Regions from separate parts of the Rhizobium sp. 05L419 genome, predicted to be linked through region 1. Evidence: riboswitches for the same ligand, from Rfam matches in the RefSeq annotation. Region 1 holds a riboswitch; the other holds the start of a gene.
What was found. Region 1 has a riboswitch for thiamine pyrophosphate ahead of thiB (thiamine ABC transporter substrate binding subunit). Riboswitches for the same ligand answer to the same signal wherever they lie in the genome.

Region 1 (9,372 bases):
AAAAACGGCCTCAAAGCCGGAGATGTACCGGTCGAAAAGCCTTGCAAAGGTGTCGATATCCTCCTTCGGCCAGTCCTCGACGATTTCGCAGACGATCTTGAGCTTCTGTGCCTTCAGTTCCGACAGCAGTCTCTGGCCGAGTGGCGTCATGACGACGACGATCCGGCGGGCATCGGCCTGGGATGCCTTGCGGCGAAGCACGTTGCGGCCGACCATGTCGGAGACGACACGGCTTGCTCGGGATGGATCGATGCGCATCATTTCGGCAATGGTGCCGACTGTGACTTCGCCGTTGTCCTGGGCCCGGCGAACCGCATCAAGGACGTCGAGATGCGAAAGTTCGAGGCCAGGGGCGATGGTCTGTATGGCAAGCCGGCCGATCAGCCGTCGGCCGGTCATCAGCCGCATGCGGGTCATGCTTTGGCCGATGTACATGACGCCTTCGCTTGTCCCGGCGGGGTCGATATCGGCAGATTTGGTCGTGGTCTCGTTCATCGGAAAATCATAGCAGAATGCGGCCACAATGAGAACATGCAAATGTCATGAATGTGACATTGACAATTATATGCCAATAGCACATAAATTCGACCTGCCGACCCAATCGGAAATGAAGCCCATGGATATGCAAACTGCCCCGGCGCCGCTCGTGACGGATCACCGCCGCCGGCTCGTTCTCTTTCTTTTTCTGATGACCGCCATGTTCATGGCAACGCTTGACAACCAGATCGTCGCGACCGCCCTGCCGACAATCGTCGGCGAGTTCGGTCATCTCGAGCGATTCAGCTGGATCGGCTCGGCCTATCTTCTCGCCGTGAGCGCGGTGATGCCGCTCTATGGAAAGCTCGGGGACCTTTTCGGCCGCAAGTATGTGATGATGGCGGCGATCATGATCTTCACGGTCGGGTCTGCGGTCTGCGGTCTGGCTGTCTCCATGAACACGCTGATTGCCGCCCGCGTCCTGCAAGGGCTTGGCGGCGGCGGCATCATGGTGTCGATCTTCGCGGTCAATGCCGACCTCTTCGAGCCGCGCGAACGCGCGCGCTACCAAAGCTATTCGAGCCTTGTGTTGATGGCCTCCGGCGCGATCGGGCCGGTTCTCGGCGGTACGATGAGCGACCTTTTCGGCTGGCGCTCGATCTTCCTCGTCAACGTACCGATCGGCTTTGTGGTGCTGGCAGGCCTTGCCTTCATGCTTCCCTATCGAAAGCCGAACCGCCGTCCGAAGATCGACTATGCGGGCGCGCTCCTTCTTGCCCTGACGACGACCTGCGTTGTGCTTGCGGCCGATGGCAGCCAGCTCTTCGGCTCGCTGATCTCCGCGCAAAACGTGGTGATCGTTGCCTTCGGTGTCGTCTGCGCCATCGCATGGGTCCTCGTCGAACGCCGCGCCGCCGAACCGATCGTTCCGCTGTCGCTGTTTGGCAACTCCACGTTCGGCCTGTTGCTCGCCATGTCGATCATGAGCGGCGCGATCGGGATCGGCATGGTGAATTATTTCGCGCTTTTCCTGCAGACGACGACCGGCCTTTCGCCATCGGCAGCCGGCGGCCTCTTCGTTCTTCTGACCGGCGGCATCGTGTGCGGTTCGCTGTCGGCCGGGCGCATTATCTCGGCCACCGGACGATACAAGCCCTTGGCAATCGCCAGCCTGACCTGCAGCGCGGCCGCGTTTGCGCTGCTTTCTCAGGTTCACGCGGGAACGCCGGTCTTTCTGATCGGGGCCATTATGGCGTTTCACGGCATCGGTGTCGGCCTGGCGCAGCAGGTTCCGATCATCGGCGTGCAGAATGGCGCACCCGCCCGCGACGTCGGCGCAGCGACCGGATCGGTGACGCTGTCGCGCATGGGCGGGGCATCGATTGCGATTTCCATGTATGGCGCCATCGTTGGTTCGCAGCTCGGCAGGACGGGTCTCTCCATTCCCGGTGTGACCGACATCGAGCAGCTGACGCCGAAAATGATGGCGGCTTTGCCGGATGCGACACGGCAGGCCGTGGCGGATGCCTATTCCAGTGCGTTCACACCACTGTTCATGACCTCCTGCGCCATCGCGCTCGTCGGCCTTCTGGCGGCTCTGATGCTAAAGCCGGTGCAGCTGCCGCGAACAGGCGAGTTCAAGCAACCTGCAACGTCCACCGAAGCGGCTGAATAAACAAAAGGAGGCGGGTGCCGCCGCCTCTTGCTATCCGCCGATCGCGACGATACACCTTTCCCCGCTCTAACGGGGTGCCTTGTGTCCAGCGGACATGGGGCTGAGAGGCTTTGCAAAAGCTAACCCGCGGAACCTGATCCGGTTAACACCGGCGGAGGGATTAGACGCGTGACACCAGGCACCGCCCTTTTCCCCTTCAAGAAAACCTAGAGGAGAGGTGCCATGCCCACAATGTTCAAGAACCGATCATTCGTCGCTGCCGCGATAGCTGCGTCTGTCGCCGTGTCGATGACGCCGGCCAAGGCCGCCGACAAGGCTCTGACCGTCTATACCTACGAAAGCTTCACGTCGGAGTGGGGTCCCGGGCCCAAGGTGAAAGCAGCGTTTGAAAAGACCTGCAACTGCACCGTCAATTTCGTCAGCGTGGCTGACGGCGTGGCCCTGCTTTCCCGCCTCAAGCTCGAGGGTGCAGGCACCAAGGCCGACGTCGTGCTTGGCCTCGACACCAATCTCATCACCGAAGCCAAGGCGACTGGCCTGTTCGACGTCAGCGGCGTGGACACCAATGGCCTGAAGGTTCCAGGCGACTACAAGGATGAGGTGTTCGTGCCCTACGACTACGGCCATTTTGCCGTCATCTACGACACGCAGACGATCAAGAATCCGCCGCGCAGCATGAAGGATCTGGTCGAGGGCGATCCGTCGCAAAAGATCGTCATCGAAGATCCGCGTACCTCCACGCCGGGCCTTGGCCTGCTGCTGTGGGTGAAATCCGTCTACGGCGACAAAGCTCCGGACGCCTGGGCAAAGCTCAAGGGACGGGTCCTGACGGTGACGCCCGGCTGGTCGGAAGCCTATGGCCTGTTCACCAAGGGGGAGGCCCCGATGGTGCTCTCCTATACGACCTCGCCAGCCTACCACATGGTTGCGGAGAATACCGATCGCTATCAGGCGGCTGCCTTCTCCGAGGGACACTACGTCCAGATCGAAGTGGCGGGCCTGCTGAAGAACGCAGCGGACAAGGAACTCGCGCGCGACTTCCTGAAGTTCATGGTAACGCCGGACTTCCAGGATACCATACCGACCAATAACTGGATGATGCCGGTCTCCGCGACATCCCAGCCGCTGCCCGACGCTTTCGGCAAGCTCGTCAATCCGTCGAAGACCTTTCTCATGAGCTCCGACGAGGTCGCCGCGAACCGCAAGGCCTGGATCGACGAGTGGCTGGCTGCCATGAGCATGAATTGATGCTGCTGACTGCGGCCGAAAAGCGTTACGCGATCACCGGCGGGGCAATCAGCCTCGCCGGTATCGTCTTTTTCGTCTGCCTGGCGGCGTTTGCGCTGCTCGTGTCGAGCGGTGCGGTGTCGATCTCAGGGGCGCTTCTCGACCCCTACATCTTGACAGTCGTGCGCTTCACCTTGTTGCAGGCGTCTTTATCGACCGTTCTGTCGATCATCTTTGCCATTCCGATTGCACAAGCGCTGGCGCGCCAACCGCGCTTTCCCGGCCGGATCTGGATTGTTCGCCTCATGGCGGTGCCGATGGGGCTGCCGGTGCTGATCGGCGCATTGGGCCTGATCGGCATATGGGGCAGGCAGGGAATGCTGAATTCGCTGCTGACGAGCGCCGGCGTTGCCGAGCCGATCAGCATTTACGGCCTTGCCGGCATTGTGCTGGCGCATGTCTTCTTCAATCTGCCCTTGGCCTGCCGGTTGATGCTGGCAGCGCTGGAGCGTGTACCGGGTGAATACTGGCTGATGGCGAGCGGTCTCGGCATGCGGCGTGGCTCCATTTTCCGCTTCATCGAATGGCCCGTGCTGGGCTCGATCATTCCAGGTGTTGCAGGCCTGATCTTCATGCTGTGCGCCACAAGCTTCACGCTGGTGCTGACACTTGGCGGCGGTCCGGCCGCGACGACCATCGAGGTCGCGATTTACCAGTCGCTGCGTTTCGACTTCGATCCTGGTCGGGCCGTCGCGCTGTCGTTGCTGCAGATCGCACTCACCGCCATCGTGCTTGGCGTGCTCGCTCTTTTGCCCGCTATCGGCGATGACGGGCTGACATCAGGCAAAGCCGTCCGCCGGCCGGATGGATCGCTGCTCGGTGCCCGCCTCGCCGATAGCGGTCTGCTGGTGCTCACGGTGCTTTTCCTGGGCTTGCCTTTGATGGCCGTTGTGGTCGCAGGTCTGCGTGCCAATCTCGTGAAACTGATCGTAGAGCCGATCTTCTGGCAGGCGACCGCCACCAGTGCCGCAATTTCGCTTTCTGCTGCCGTGCTGTCGCTGGCTGTTTCGGGCGCCTTGGTGCGCGCGCGCCACACCGTCTTTCTGCAGGGAGAAAGGGGCCGCGGCGCCCGCGCGTTCTTCGCAGCGATGGGAAGCGCATCCTCACTGGTGTTGCTCGTTCCGCCGATTGTCCTTGCGACGGGCTGGTTCATGGCCCTGAGGAGCATCGGCGATGCCGGCACCTATGCGCCGGTCCTCGTCGTCGTCATCAATGCGCTGATGTCTCTGCCATTTGTGATGCGCGTGCTCGAACCGGCCTACGCCATTCATCAACGGCGGACGCAACGGTTGCGCGCCAGCCTTGGCATCTGCGGCCTTGCCCGTCTGCGCCTGATCGATTGGCCCGTGTTGCGCAAGCCGGTGCTGACTGCGGTTTCTTTCGCCACGGCGCTATCGCTGGGCGATCTCGGTGCTGTCGCACTGTTCGGTTCGGACAGTTTCGTGACGCTCCCCTGGCTGGTCTACAGTCGCATGGGCAGCTATCGAACCAACGATGCGGACGGACTGGCGCTTATCCTCGGGGTCATCTGCCTCCTTCTGACGATCGCAGGCACCATGGGACAACCGAGCAAGGAGCCCGCATCACATGGCTGATGGCATCGAAATGCATGATGTTTGCCTAGCGTTGGGCGGGCACGCGTTCTTCTTCGACTGCGACCTGCCGGCGGCAGCCGTCATTGCAGTGACGGGTGCTTCGGGAGCCGGAAAGTCGACATTTCTCAATTTGCTGGCTGGCTTCGACGTGCCGACGCAAGGGCGTATCCTGATCGCGGGACAGGATGTCAGCGCCGTGCATCCGGCCGGACGACCGGTTTCGCTCGTCTTTCAGGACAACAACCTGTTCGCGCATCTCGATGTTTTCACCAATGTCGGGCTCGGCGTCGATCCGGCCATGAAACTCTCGCGGGCCGATCGGTCGTCGATCGTTTCGGCACTGGAAAAAGTCGGCCTCGGCGGATTCGAGAAGCGGATGCCGGGGACACTTTCCGGCGGAGAGCGCCAGCGCGTCGCCTTTGCCCGCGCGCTCGTTCGCAGGCGGCCGGTGTTGCTGCTCGACGAGCCATTTGCGGCGCTCGACCCTGGCTTGCGCAACGACATGGCGGCGTTGCTTCTGGACATGCATCGCGATACCGGGAACACCGTGGTCGTGGTTTCGCATGATCCGGACGAGGTACGCCGGATTGCCGACCATGCAGTTTTCATCGAGGACGGCCGGGTCGCCGTTAGCGCTCCGATTGCAGGGTTTCTGGCTGGGGACGAGCATCCCGGTTTGCGTCAATTTCTCCGCGGTTGACGAATATAGGCGGAGTAACGGCACTTTCGCCATAATTTGAGTCGACCCAAGGAACTCCGTAACCACGTTACGCTTGCTAAAATACAACGGTGCCACATTTAAGCAGAGTCTCGCTATGCAACCGATGCGGAAATCAGTTACAGCAAAGACTTGCGCCCCGTATTTTGCACTGCAAAAACGGGGGCGGACGCCTGTTGAACCCTAAAAAAGACGATCGGATCGCCAATGCAGCGAGCCGGTTGAAACGCACGATGACTTGGAGAGCCAGACTGGACAGCATGACGACGTGGAAAGTGACCGCGCCTTCCAGTGATGTGTTCTTCGCCGCGTGCCGTTGGGTCCGCCGGGCTTCGCTCGTCTCTGTTGCGAGCGTTGCACTCTACGGCTGTCAGTCGGCTCTCGAACAATCCTATCAGCCGAGCGTCGGTCCTTCGTCCAATCCGCAGATCGTCGACGAGGTTCAGAAGAACGATCCGCGTGCGGCAATGGGTGCGCGCGAGCATCCGCGCATCGTTGCAAGCTACGGCGGCGAGTACAAGGACGCAAAGACGGAGCGGTTGGTTGCACGCATCGCTGGAGCGTTGACGGCGGTGTCGGAAAACCCCAGCCAATCTTATCGCATTACCATTTTGAATTCTCCGGCGATCAACGCCTTTGCCCTGCCGGGGGGGTATCTCTACGTGACCAGGGGTTTGCTCGCGCTTGCCAACGACGCCTCGGAAGTGGCGGCGGTGCTGTCGCATGAGATGGGCCACGTCACCGCCAATCACGGCATCGAGCGACAGAAGCGCGAAGAGGCGGAAGTCATTGCCAGCCGCGTCGTTGCCGAAGTGCTGTCGAGCGATATTGCCGGCAAGCAGGCCCTGGCGCGGGGCAAGCTGCGTCTGGCGGCCTTCTCCCGGCAACAGGAACTGCAGGCGGATGTGATCGGCGTGCGGATGCTCGGTGAGGCAGGCTACGATCCGTTTGCCGCCGCACGCTTCCTGGATTCCATGGCCGGCTACAGCCGCTTCATGTCGGTCGATCCCGATGCCGACCAAAGCCTGGACTTCCTGTCGAGCCACCCGAATTCGGCGCAGCGCATCGAGCTTGCCCGCGACCACGCGCGGGCGTTCGGACAGGAGGGCAAGGTCGGCGACACGGGCCGCGATTACTATCTTGATGGCATTGATGGTCTCCTCTATGGCGACAGCCCGGAGGAAGGCTATGTTCGTGGCCAGACCTTCCTGCATGGCGGTCTTGGCATTCGTTTTGATGTGCCGCCCGACTTTAAGATCGACAACAAGGTCGAAGCCGTGATGGCGACCGGGCCAGGCGATGTCGCGATCCGCTTTGACGGTGTTGCCGACAACCAGAACCAGTCGCTGACAAACTATATCTCCAGCGGCTGGGTCACTGGCCTTGATCCTTCAACCATTCGGCAAATCACCGTCAACGGCATGGAGGCGGTCACGGCGCGCGCGAGTGCCGACCGTTGGGACTTCGACGTGACTGTCGTGCGTAACAATGCTCAAATCTTCCGCTTCCTGACGGCAGTACCGAAGGGCAGCCAGAGCCTGCAGCAAACTGCCGACGTCCTGCGGGCGAGCTTCCGGCGCATGACGCCGGACGAGGCTGCATCGCTGAAGCCATTGCGGGTTCGGGTCGTCACGGTGCGTGCGGGTGAGAACATCACCACGCTTGCAGCCCGGATGATGGGCACGGACCGGAAGCTCGATCTCTTCAAGCTCATCAATGCGCTGCCAACGGGCGCATCCGTTTCGCCCGGCGATCGCGTCAAGATCATTGCTGAATGAAAAGAGGCCCGGCTTGCGCCGGGCCAGTCGTATCACTGGGGGAGTAATCTGTCTCAGGCCGATGCGGCCATGTAAGGATCGGCGCTGACGAGCGCGCTGCGAAGCTTTTCCATGGCGCGGCTCTCGATCTGCCGGACGCGTTCCTTGGATATGCCGAGGTCTGCCCCGAGTTCCTCGAGCGTTGCGCCATCCTCCGCCAAGCGGCGAGCGCTGATTATTTTCATCTCGCGTTCGTTCAGATGCTTGAGCGCGGAGGCAAGCCAGACGCGGCGGCGTTCGCCGTCGATCATGTTTGTTACCTGTTCATCCGGCAGGGGCTCGTCGCTGACGAGGAAATCCATCTTCTCGGCGCTGTCCGCATCGCCGGAGACGGAAGGTGCCTGGAGCGATGCGTCGTTGCTCGATAGTCTTGCGTCCATCGTCTGCACGTCGGACAGGCTGACGCCAAGGGCGGCGGCGATTTCCTGGTGGATCGACTGCAAGGTCAGCTGCGTATCGCCCTTGGCAAGCTTGGCGCGGAGCCGGCGGAGATTGAAGAACAGCGCCTTCTGTGCCGAGCTGGTACCACCGCGCACGATCGACCAGTTGCGAAGGATGTAATCCTGTATGGAGGCGCGGATCCACCAGCTTGCATAGGTCGAAAATCTGACGTCTCGCTCCGGTTCGAAGCGGGCGGCCGCTTCCAGAAGGCCGACGTAGCCTTCCTGCACCAGATCGCTCATCGGCAGCCCGAAATTGCGAAACTTCGCGGCCATCGAGATCACAAGGCGCATATGCGCCATGGCAATCTGGTTGCGGGCGCCGCGGTCTTCGTTGTGCTTCCAACGAACTGCCAGATCGTGCTCTTCCTCGCGAGCAAGATAGGGAGCCGCCATGGCAATTTTGATCATGCGCCGGTCTGCAGACATGTTCTTCATATCAGGTCTCCTGAATTCAGGCTTTGGGCCCCGAAAAGGGCAAACAATGTTTGCTTCCGGGCATCGCTGCCCGGATCAAATGCATGGCTTGATGATATGAAGGCCTCGAACTCTGGACGTTTCCGGATGAGGCCCTAGTTTAATGCTAAGAGTTCGTCATACAGGCAGGCCGGACCGGTGTCGTCACTTTGCCACACAGGCAAGATGTGCAAGGCATGATCCGCTCCTCATCGAATATTGACGTGAAAGCGAACATCTGAGGGATGACTTTCCCGAGGAAGTCCGCACTGACAATTGAATAACGTGCGAGCGCGCAAAAGGTTCCAATAAAAAACCCGGCTCGAAGGCCGGGTTTTTTGCATGAGAAGGAAGCGTGCCGATCAGGCAGCTTCATCCTGAGTTTCGTCTTCTTCGATGGCTTTGCCGCGCTTTGGACCCTTGTTCAGGTTCGTCTCGACGAGGCGCACGGCTTCGGTTTCCGACATCTTGTTCACAGCAGCAATTTCGCGTGCCATGCGATCGAGCGCAGCTTCATAAAGCTGACGTTCGGAGTAGGACTGTTCCGGTTGGTTTTCGGCGCGATAGAGATCACGCACCACTTCTGCGATGGAAATCAGGTCGCCGGAGTTGATTTTGGCATCGTATTCCTGCGCACGGCGGGACCACATGGTGCGCTTGACGCGCGCCTTGCCTTGCACGACCTTCAATGCACGCTCTACGAAATCGGTTTCAGAAAGCTTGCGCATGCCAATGCTCATGGCCTTCGCAACCGGCACCTTCAGCCGCATCTTGTCCTTCTCGAAATCGATAACGAAAAGTTCAAGCTTCATGCCGGCGACTTCTTGCTCTTCAATGGCGCTAATGGTACCGACGCCGTGAGCGGGGTACACAATCGATTCACCGGTTTTGAAACCATGGCGTGCTG
Region 2 (9,372 bases), on a different contig from region 1:
GTCGTCGATCAGCCGGTCGAGATTCTGGCGGCGCCAGCGGATAACGTGAAGGACAGGCCCGAAGACTTCCCGTTTGAGATCGGAAATGGTGCGCAATTCGACAATGGTGGGGGAAACGAAAGTGCCGTGCTGGGTTGCTTCAGGCAGTTCCACTCGTTCGACTGTGCAGCCAAGCTCCCGCATCGCCCGAACATGGGTCTCGATGATCTCTTTCGCCTCGGCGGTGATGACAGGGCCGATGTCGGAAGACAGGCGATTGGTGTTGGCAATTGTCAGTTCCTGAAGCGCGCCCTTCAGCATCGCAAGCGTCCGATCTGCCACGTCTTCCTGCAGGCACAGGATACGCAGTGCCGAGCAGCGCTGCCCGGCGCTGTCGAAGGCTGAGGCGATGACGTCGCCGACAACCTGCTCGGCGAGCGCCGACGAGTCGACGATCATGGCGTTCTGGCCGCCGGTCTCGGCGATCAGCGCAATAGGTTCGCCGCTCGCAGACAGGCGCCCTGCGAGCTCCGCCTGGATGAGCCGGGCAACTTCGGTCGATCCCGTGAACATCACAGCCGCGGTTTCGGGCGCCGCAACGAGCGCGGCTCCGACCCGGCCGTCGCCGGGCACGAGCTGGACGACATCGAGCGGGATTCCGGCCTCGTGCAGGATGCGGACCGCTTCGGCGGCGATCAGCGGCGTCTCTTCGGCAGGTTTTGCCAGAACGGGGTTGCCGGCCACCAATGCCGCCGCAACCTGCCCGGTGAAGATTGCCAGCGGAAAATTCCACGGGCTGATGCAGACGACAGGGCCAAGCGGCGCATGCGACGGACCGAGCGTCCGGCGAGCCTGTTCTGCGTAGTAGCGCAGGAAGTCGATCGCCTCGCGCACCTCGGCGATGGCGTTCTGCACCGACTTTCCAGCTTCGCGAATGATCAGCCCGAGCAGCGTCTCGATCCGGGCCTGCATGATGTCTGCGGCGCGGTCGAGCATGACCGCCCTGTCGCCCGGCGATACCGAAGCCCAGGATGACGAGATCCTCTTTGCTGCCCCGGCGGCAATTGCCGCCTCCTTCTGCGTTGTCTCGCGTACGGTGCCGACGACGTCACGACTGTCGGCGGGGTTGAGAACGTCGCGCGGCTTGGCGGCTGGCGACGTCGTCTGGCTTGGAACCGCTTCCCAGGCCTGCGCTGCGCTGGCCTTCAACGCGTGGGTCAATCCCGCAAGCACCGCTTCGTCTGAAAGATCAAGGCCGCCTGAATTCCGGCGCAAGTCGTAGAGGTCGGTCGGAAGAGCAATCTTGTCGTGCTTCTGGCCGACGACAGCCATCGTCGAGACGATGTCGACCGGGTCGGCGACGAGCTCTTCGATCGAGACGTTGGGGTCGGCGATCCTGTTGACGAAAGACGAGTTGGCACCGTTTTCAAGGAGACGGCGCACGAGATAGGCGAGCAGCGTTTCATGCGTGCCGACAGGTGCATAGATGCGGCAGGGACGGTTCAGGTTCTGGCGTCCGACGACCTCGTCATAAAGCGGCTCGCCCATGCCGTGCAGGCACTGAAACTCGTATTTGCCGACATAGTAGTCGGACCCTGCCATCTGGTAGATCGTCGCCAGGGTCTGGGCGTTGTGCGTGGCAAACTGCGGGAAGACAGCGTCTGTCGCCGCCAGCAGCTTTTTCGCGCAGGCGATATAGGAAACGTCCGTGTAAATCTTGCGCGTGAAGACTGGAAAATCGTCAAGGCCGTCGACCTGGGCGCGCTTGATCTCCGCATCCCAATAGGCGCCCTTGACGAGCCGCACCATGATGCGGCGCCCGGCGCGACGGGCAAGGTCGATGATGAAATCGAGCACGAAGGGGCAACGCTTGCCGTAAGCCTGCACCACAAATCCCATGCCGTTCCAGTTCGCGAGATCCCGGTCCAGGCACAGGCTCTCCAGGATATCGAGCGACAGTTCCAGCCGGTCGGCCTCTTCGGCGTCTATGTTCAAGCCTATGTCGTAGGACTTGGCGATCAGCGCCAGTGCCTTCACCTTCGGCAGCAGTTCATCCATCACGCGTGCGCCCTGCGCACGGGCGTAGCGCGGATGCAGGGCCGAGAGCTTGATGGATATGCCCGGACCCTCATAGATGCCGCGGCGGTCGGAGGCCTTGCCGATCGCGTGAATCGCGCTCTCGTAATCCCTGTAGTAACGCTGCGCATCGGCGCCGGTCGTCGCGGCTTCGCCGAGCATGTCGTAGGAATACCGGAAGCCGCGCTGTTCGAGCGTCTTTGCCCGCTGCAGCGCTTCGTCGATGGTCTCGCCGGTGACGAACTGCTCGCCCATCATCCGCATTGCCATGTCGACGCCCCGGCGAATGACCGGCTCGCCGCAGCGGGCGATCAGGCGCGTGAGTGCCGCAGACAGGCTGCGATCGTTGACAGTGGATGTCAGCTTGCCGGTGACCACAAGGCCCCATGTGGCGGCATTGACGAAAAGCGAGCGACCGCCGCCGAGATGAGCCTTCCAGTCACCCTCAGAAACCTTGTCGCGGATCAGGGCATCACGCGTCGCGGCGTCGGGAATGCGCAGCAGAGCTTCGGCAAGGCACATCAGCGCCACGCCTTCCTGGCTGGAAAGCGAGTATTCGTGCACAAGTCCCTCGACGCCGGTGCCCTTGTGCTTGGCGCGCAGCGCTTCGATCAGCTTGCGGGCGGTCTTTGCGGCGGCTTGCCGGACCTGATCGGGAAGAGCTGCGGCATCGACGAGGCGGGGAACGCACACAGTTTCAGGCGTGCGGTAGGCCGAAGTGATCGCCTGCCTCAGCTCGCTCTGAGGGCGGATGGCCGGTGCAAACCCGTCAAAGGGATTTGCAGTGCCATCTGCCTTCTCTATGGTGACCTCGGCCGCCACCGCGCCATTGATGCTCGTCATATCAGCTCCTATTGGGACAGGTGGACAAGCTAGCAGATTTCATGAGGTCAATTTCACTTGATTTATGGCCAACAAACCTGTATTTCGCCATTAATTTGCCGTTTCAAAGGGAATTATTGTGACGACGTCAAGCCACAGCAGAGAAATCGACCTTTTCGATCACAAGATCATCGAAGCGCTGATGGCGGATGGCCGGATGTCGGTGACGGACCTTGCAAAGCGCGTCGGACTGTCGAATACGCCTTGCCAGGTGCGGCTCAAGAGATTGATCGAAGATGGCTATATTCTGGGCTTCCGCGCCATCATCGATGTCAACAAGCTAGGCAGGAACCATGTTGCGTTCACCGAGGTCAAGCTTTCCGACACACGTGAGAATGCCCTGAACGCATTCAATATCGCAGTCAGGAAGCTGCAGGAGGTCGAGGAATGCCACATGATCGCTGGCGCCTTCGATTATCTGCTCAAGATCCGGACGTCGGACATTGCAAACTATCGGCAGGTTCTCGGCGAAAAGATCTCCAGCCTGCCCTTCGTTGCAAACACGTCGACATTTGTTGCCATGGAAGCAATCAAGGAAGCCGGCGCCTAAGGCCTGCGCAGAGAGCGGGGTTACTAAGCAGCCCTGGAGACGTTTGTGGTGCAGCCGGAAGCCTCAAGCGCCGCGACAACGACGTCGACAAACAATCTGCGGAACCAGACCGATCGGCCGTCGGCGCGGTCGACGCGCCGATAGAGCATGGTGACCGGGTCTGCCGGCAGGTCCAGCGGCGGCACCGAGAGCGCAAGTCCATGCAGTTGCGCCATGCATCGGGCAATCGACTCCGGAATCGTCGCGATTGCAGGCATTGCCCTTAGCGCCGTCGGCAGGGCGGAAAAGCGCGGTACCGTCGCGACCACCTGACGACGCAGGCCGACGCGGCCAAGAGCGACATCGAGGTTGTTGGCGCTGTTGCCTTCGAAAGACACGGTCAAATGCGGCGTCTTGACAAAGTCCTCGAGCTTCAAAGGAGCCTTCAGCCTCACCTGCTCAGGGTCGAAGACGCAGATCGAAGACTGGTTGAAGAGCGGCGCACGGATGTGCCAGGACGCAGGATCGTCATGGACGGAGACGCTGAAGTCGTAGGCGCCTTCATCGAGCATGCGCGCAGCGTCGCGCTTGTCGGACGCTATACCGACCAGCCGGGATCCGGGTGAGAGTTCGCGCAATCGCGCCACCAACGGGCCGAAAAACGCCGACTCCAGATTGTCGCACATGCCGATCCGGAATTCGCCCTGCCAGCTTGCGGGGTCGAATGCCGTCGGCGGCCGAATGGCTCGCTCTATGCCTGACAATGCGTCTTCGATCGCCGGTGCGATGGCAAGAGCCCTTGGTGTTGGCTGCAGCCCTCGTCCTACCCTGACGAACAACTCGTCGTCGAGCGTCTCGCGCAACCGCTTCAACGCAGCCGACAGGCCGGGCTGGCCGAGCAGAAGTCGCTCGGCGGCACGGCTGACATTCCGTTCCTGCATCAGCACGGAAAATGCCAGCAGCAGGTTCAGGTCTATCTTGCGGAGGATTGCATCATTCATCATCTCCAGTAATACCTGGCATAGGTACTATCAATTTGCAATAGGTTCTGAAGCTGTACATTTTCTCGTTCCTCTGTCGCCCGATCCTCCCGCGGCGCCAGCACGAAAGGAACGATCATCAATGACTATTTCCAAACCGAAAGGCGGAGCCGGCCTGGCGTTGCTGCTGCTGTGCGCTGCCAATTTCCTTGACGCCATGGACGTCTCGACCATCGGCGTTGCGCTTCCCGCCATCCAGGCGGAACTCGGCATGAAGGCTACATCCCTGCAATGGGCAGTCAGCGCCTACGTGCTCGGATACGGGGGCTTCCTGCTGCTTGGGGGCCGTGTGGCCGATGTCTTCGGACATCGCCGCACCTTCCTCTGGTCTCTCGGCATTTTCGCCGCTGCCAGTATTGCCGGCGGTTTCGTCGACAGCGGGCCGACGCTGATTGCCGCGCGCCTGGTGAAGGGGATTGCCGCCGCCTTCACGGCGCCGGCTGCTCTTGCCCTGCTGCTCTCCGTATTCGGCGAGGGCAATGCGCGCGCAAAGGCGCTCGGGGTGTTTGCGTCGACAGGGGCCACCGGATTTGTGCTCGGAATGGTCCTGGGCGGCGCGGCGACCATCGTCAGCTGGCGGGCAACGCTCGTGATGGGTGCGCCGGTGGCCATGATTGCGCTTGCAGTCGCCCCCTTCGTGCTGCCTGCGGATCAGCCGAGGACCGGCCCGCGCCCGACGTTCGATTGGGCTGGAGCCCTGACGATCACCCCCGGCCTCCTGCTCTTCGTGTTCGGCATCACCAACGCCGCAGCCGCCGGCTGGGATGCGCTGCCGACTTGGAGCTCGCTGCTGGCCGCCGTTGTGCTGATCGGCCTCTTCCTGGTCGTCGAGATGCGCCATGCCGATCCGATGGTGCCGCTCGCGATCTTCCGTCGAGCCAAACTCAGCCATGCCAACGCCGTCGCCGCGCTGTTTCAGGGGGTCTATGTCGGCTTCCAGTTCATCGCGACGCTCTATTATCAGAACGTCTTTGGCTGGTCGGCGTTTGCGACCGGCTTCTGCTTCGCCTTCGGTGGCGTCTGCGTGATGATCCTGGCGCCGCGCTTTGCCGCAATCGGGCAGAGCCGTGGCACCACCGGCCTCATGACAGCGGGCGTTGCGTTGCAAGCGGCCAGCTATATCCTCTGGATCTCCGCGGTCGGTCACATCCATCCGGTGCTTCTGGTGGCGCTCTCGCAGATTCCGCTCGGCGTCGGCTATGCCATGACCTATCCTTCGGTGCAGGTGGCAGCGCTGTCCGATGTCGAGGAGGACAAATCCGGTCTGGCCTCGGGGTTGCTGTTCGCCTCGTTCCAGATCGGTGGCGGCATCGTGCTCGCGGCGGCATCGGCGGTATTCGCAGCCGCACCGGGCTTCGGTTGGGATCCGTACTTTGCTGGCATCTCCTTTGTCGCGACGCTCTCTGTCGCGGTGACGCTTGCCGCTGCCTTGGGACCGAGAACATCGGCTCGCCGGGCAGACGTCTACCAGGCAGCCGAATAGCCTCGGTGCTGCCATGTCTGCAGGACGTCGCCCTTCCGGCGGCTTGCGCAGCAAACGAATAGCGTCGCTGACACAGCCGGCATCCGACGGCTGTGTCAGACATTTGAAGTGACAGGCGGCCCGTTCTCTGCAACAAGATGGTCCATTGAGAGACAGGGGCGTTCGCCGGAAGGCGGACTGAGAAGTACCCTTGGAACCTGAACCAGATAATGCTGGCGGAGGGAGTCGCTCGGGACTTTGCGATCCTGCGTTTCGTCCCCGCGCCTTGCCCCCCGCGTGAAAGGGCAAAATGCAAGACCAGACCTCGCCGGGAGCGGCTCTGAATGCGATGCGCGAGCAGACGCCGCTCGTGCAATGCATCACCAATTTCGTTGCCATGAACATTGCCGCCAATGTGCTGCTGGCGGTCGGCGCCTCGCCTGCCATGGTGCATGCCGAGGAGGAGGCCGGCGAATTTGCCGGCATTGCTGGAGCTCTGACGATCAACATCGGCACCATTTCCTCGGCGTGGATGAAAGGCATGCGCGCGGCTGCAAAAGCGGCGAATGACGGCGGCAAGCCCTGGGTTCTCGATCCGGTCGCCCACTACGCGACCGGCTTCCGGCGGGAGGCAGTTGGCGGGCTGCTTGAATTGCGTCCCACAATCATCCGCGGAAATGCCTCGGAGATCATCGCCTTGTCAGGCAAAGCGAGTCGTGGCCACGGCGTCGACAGTCGCGATGCCGTCGAACAGGCCGAAACCTCAGCCCGGCACCTTGCCAGGACCTACGGGACGGTTGTTGCCGTCACCGGGGCGACCGACTTCGTCACCGATGGTGAAAGGGCTGTTCGCATCCAGGGTGGCTCGCCGCTGATGCCGCAGATAACGGCGCTCGGATGCTCTCTCACCTGCCTGGTCGGCGCCTTTGCCGCGACATTTCCGCGTGCGCCCTTCGACGCAACCGTTGCAGCACTCGCGACCTTCGCCGTTGCCGGCGAAGAAGCGGCTCGAAAGGCGGAGGGTCCCGGTTCGTTTTCGTGGCGGTTCCTCGATAGCCTTGCCGCAGTCGACGGTGCTTTTCTGGATCGCCACGCAAGGATCCGCATGGCATGACGCAACTCGATCTCTCGCTCTATCTCGTCCTCGACCCTGATCTGTGCGCATACCGCGGCATGGTCGAGACCGCCCGCGCGGCCGTTGCTGGCGGAGCGACCGTCGTACAACTGCGCGACAAGCATGCAGACACGGCGCGGATGATAGAGACGGGCCTGGCTCTGAAGGCGGTACTTGCGGGCACTGGTGCGCTCGTCGTCATCAACGATGACGTGGAAGCGGCAATCGCCATTGGTGCCGACGGGCTCCACATCGGCCAGGACGACATGGACGCATACGCGGCACGCCAACGCATCGGTCCCGAGATGATCCTCGGCCTCTCCGTCGAGACGCAGGCACTGGCGGCTTCAGTCGATTCGGAGCTCGTCAACTACGCCGGTGTCGGGCCGGTCTTCCAGACGCCGACCAAACCCGATCACAAGCAACCGATCGGCTTTGCCGGTCTGGCGCGCCTTGTCGAGGTCTGCCCCGTGCCGGCCGTTGCCATCGGCGGTCTCAAGGCCGCACATGTTCGGAACGTCTTCGCAGCCGGAGCCGACGGGCTGGCTGTCGTCTCCGCGATCTGCGGCACCCCCGATCCGGAAGCTGCAGCCCGCGGCTTGATCGACGCCATCAGAAAGGAAGCAAGATGATCCGCAACGTTCTCTCCATCGCAGGGTCGGACCCATCCGGCGGTGCCGGCATCCAGGCCGACCTCAAGACTTTCGCCGCCCGGGGCGTCTATGGCATGGCAGTGCTGACGGCGCTGACGGCGCAGAACACCCAGGGTGTTTGCGGCGTTCATCTTGTGCCCGCCACCTTCGTGGCCGATCAGATCAGAGCAGTCTTTGCCGATGTGCGTGTCGACGCCGTCAAGATCGGCATGATTGCCAATGCCGAGATCGCCGATGCAGTGGCCGACGCGCTCCAGCCGCACGGCGGCATTCCGATCGTGCTCGATCCTGTCATGGTCGCCAAGGGTGGCGCCAATCTTCTGGATCCCACAGCCGTCGAGGTCCTGACACTCCGACTTTTGCCAATGGCAACGCTTTTGACGCCGAACCTGCCGGAAGCGGCCGCACTTCTTCACGGGAACGCTGCCGAAAGCCGCGAGGAGATGGCGGATCAGGCGCAGCGGCTGCGCGCGCTTGGTCCGGCGGCGGTTCTTGTCAAGGGCGGCCACCTCGACGGCGTTGAGAGCCCCGATGTGCTCGCAACATCCGGTGGGGTGAGCTGGTTTGAGGCTGTCCGGATCGCGACCGCGAACACACATGGAACGGGCTGCACTCTGTCGAGCGCGCTGGCTGCCGAACTGGCGCGAGGAGCAACGTTGTTTCAAGCCGTGACGGAGGCGAAATCCTATCTCGCCGGTGCCGTCGCACACGCCCATACGCTCGACGTCGGTTCCGGCCATGGCCCCGTCCAGCACTTCCACGAGCTTTGGCAGACGAAGGAAGGATACGTGCCATGACACAGACGATCAGCCAGCAGACGGTCATCGTCACCGGCGCCGCCCGCGGCCTCGGAGCAGCGATCGCCACCGCATTTGCCCGCGAAGGGGCAATGGTCGCAATCAACTATCGAGCGAGCAGCAAGGAGGCCGAGGCACTCGCGGCCAACCTCGGCGACCGCACCAGAGCGTTCATGGCGGATGTCCGCGACGGGCAGGCCGCCAGGAACATGGTCGCGGAGGTAACGGAGACCTTCGGTGCGCCGACGACCATCGTTCACAACGCGCTTGCCGATTTCAGCTTCAACGGCGATGCCCGTCCAAGGCTTGATCAGCTGACATGGGCGGAAATGACCTCGCAGCTCGACACCGCGGTCAAAGGTGCGCTGAACCTGATCCAGGCAGCCCGTCCGGGCATGGCTTCGGGCGGTTTCGGACGGATCGTGACGATCGGCACCAATCTGTTTCAAAATCCCGTCGTGCCGTACCACGACTATACGGCCGCCAAGGGTGCGCTTCTGTCGCTGACCCGCACGGCAGCGGCCGAACTCGGCCCTCTGGGCATTACCGTGAACATGGTTTCCGGTGGTCTGCTGCGCACCACGCAGGCCAGCAGCGCCACCCCAGAAGCGGTGTTCGATCTGATCGCGGCAAGCACGCCGCTTCGTCGGGTGACGACACCGGAGGAAGCGGCAGATGCGGTTCTCTTTTTCGCAAGCCCGTGGGCACGTGCGGTCACCGGCCAGAACCTCATTGTCGACGGCGGTCTCGTCTTCGGCTAGGCTCAGCCCGGCATCGATCAGGACTTGACCGCACCTGCGGTCAAGCCGGCGATGATGTGCTTCTGGGCCAGGAAGAACA

Region 2: it holds a riboswitch for thiamine pyrophosphate, as region 1 does, so the genes downstream of both, thiM (hydroxyethylthiazole kinase) here and thiB (thiamine ABC transporter substrate binding subunit) in region 1, are expected to answer to the same signal.

The regions. Positions count from the first base shown of each region.
Region 1 covers NZ_JBFTOF010000004.1:77,781-87,152, forward strand. Annotated here, with positions in the region: gene AC1DMK_RS06420 (MarR family winged helix-turn-helix transcriptional regulator) at 1-495, opposite strand, end outside; gene AC1DMK_RS06425 (MDR family MFS transporter) at 617-2,152, shown strand; TPP riboswitch at 2,213-2,329, shown strand; gene thiB (thiamine ABC transporter substrate binding subunit) at 2,384-3,400, shown strand; gene thiP (thiamine/thiamine pyrophosphate ABC transporter permease ThiP) at 3,400-5,034, shown strand; gene AC1DMK_RS06440 (thiamine ABC transporter ATP-binding protein) at 5,027-5,734, shown strand; gene AC1DMK_RS06445 (M48 family metalloprotease) at 5,986-7,530, shown strand; gene AC1DMK_RS06450 (RNA polymerase factor sigma-32) at 7,584-8,447, opposite strand; gene AC1DMK_RS06455 (CarD family transcriptional regulator) at 8,828-9,372, opposite strand, start outside.
Region 2 covers NZ_JBFTOF010000016.1:61,058-70,429, reverse strand. Annotated here, with positions in the region: gene putA (trifunctional transcriptional regulator/proline dehydrogenase/L-glutamate gamma-semialdehyde dehydrogenase) at 1-2,898, opposite strand, end outside; gene AC1DMK_RS19685 (Lrp/AsnC ligand binding domain-containing protein) at 3,017-3,487, shown strand; gene AC1DMK_RS19680 (LysR family transcriptional regulator) at 3,511-4,470, opposite strand; gene AC1DMK_RS19675 (MFS transporter) at 4,589-5,989, shown strand; TPP riboswitch at 6,134-6,230, shown strand; gene thiM (hydroxyethylthiazole kinase) at 6,279-7,082, shown strand; gene thiE (thiamine phosphate synthase) at 7,079-7,714, shown strand; gene thiD (bifunctional hydroxymethylpyrimidine kinase/phosphomethylpyrimidine kinase) at 7,711-8,532, shown strand; gene AC1DMK_RS19655 (3-oxoacyl-ACP reductase) at 8,529-9,293, shown strand; gene AC1DMK_RS19650 (carbohydrate ABC transporter permease) at 9,311-9,372, opposite strand, start outside.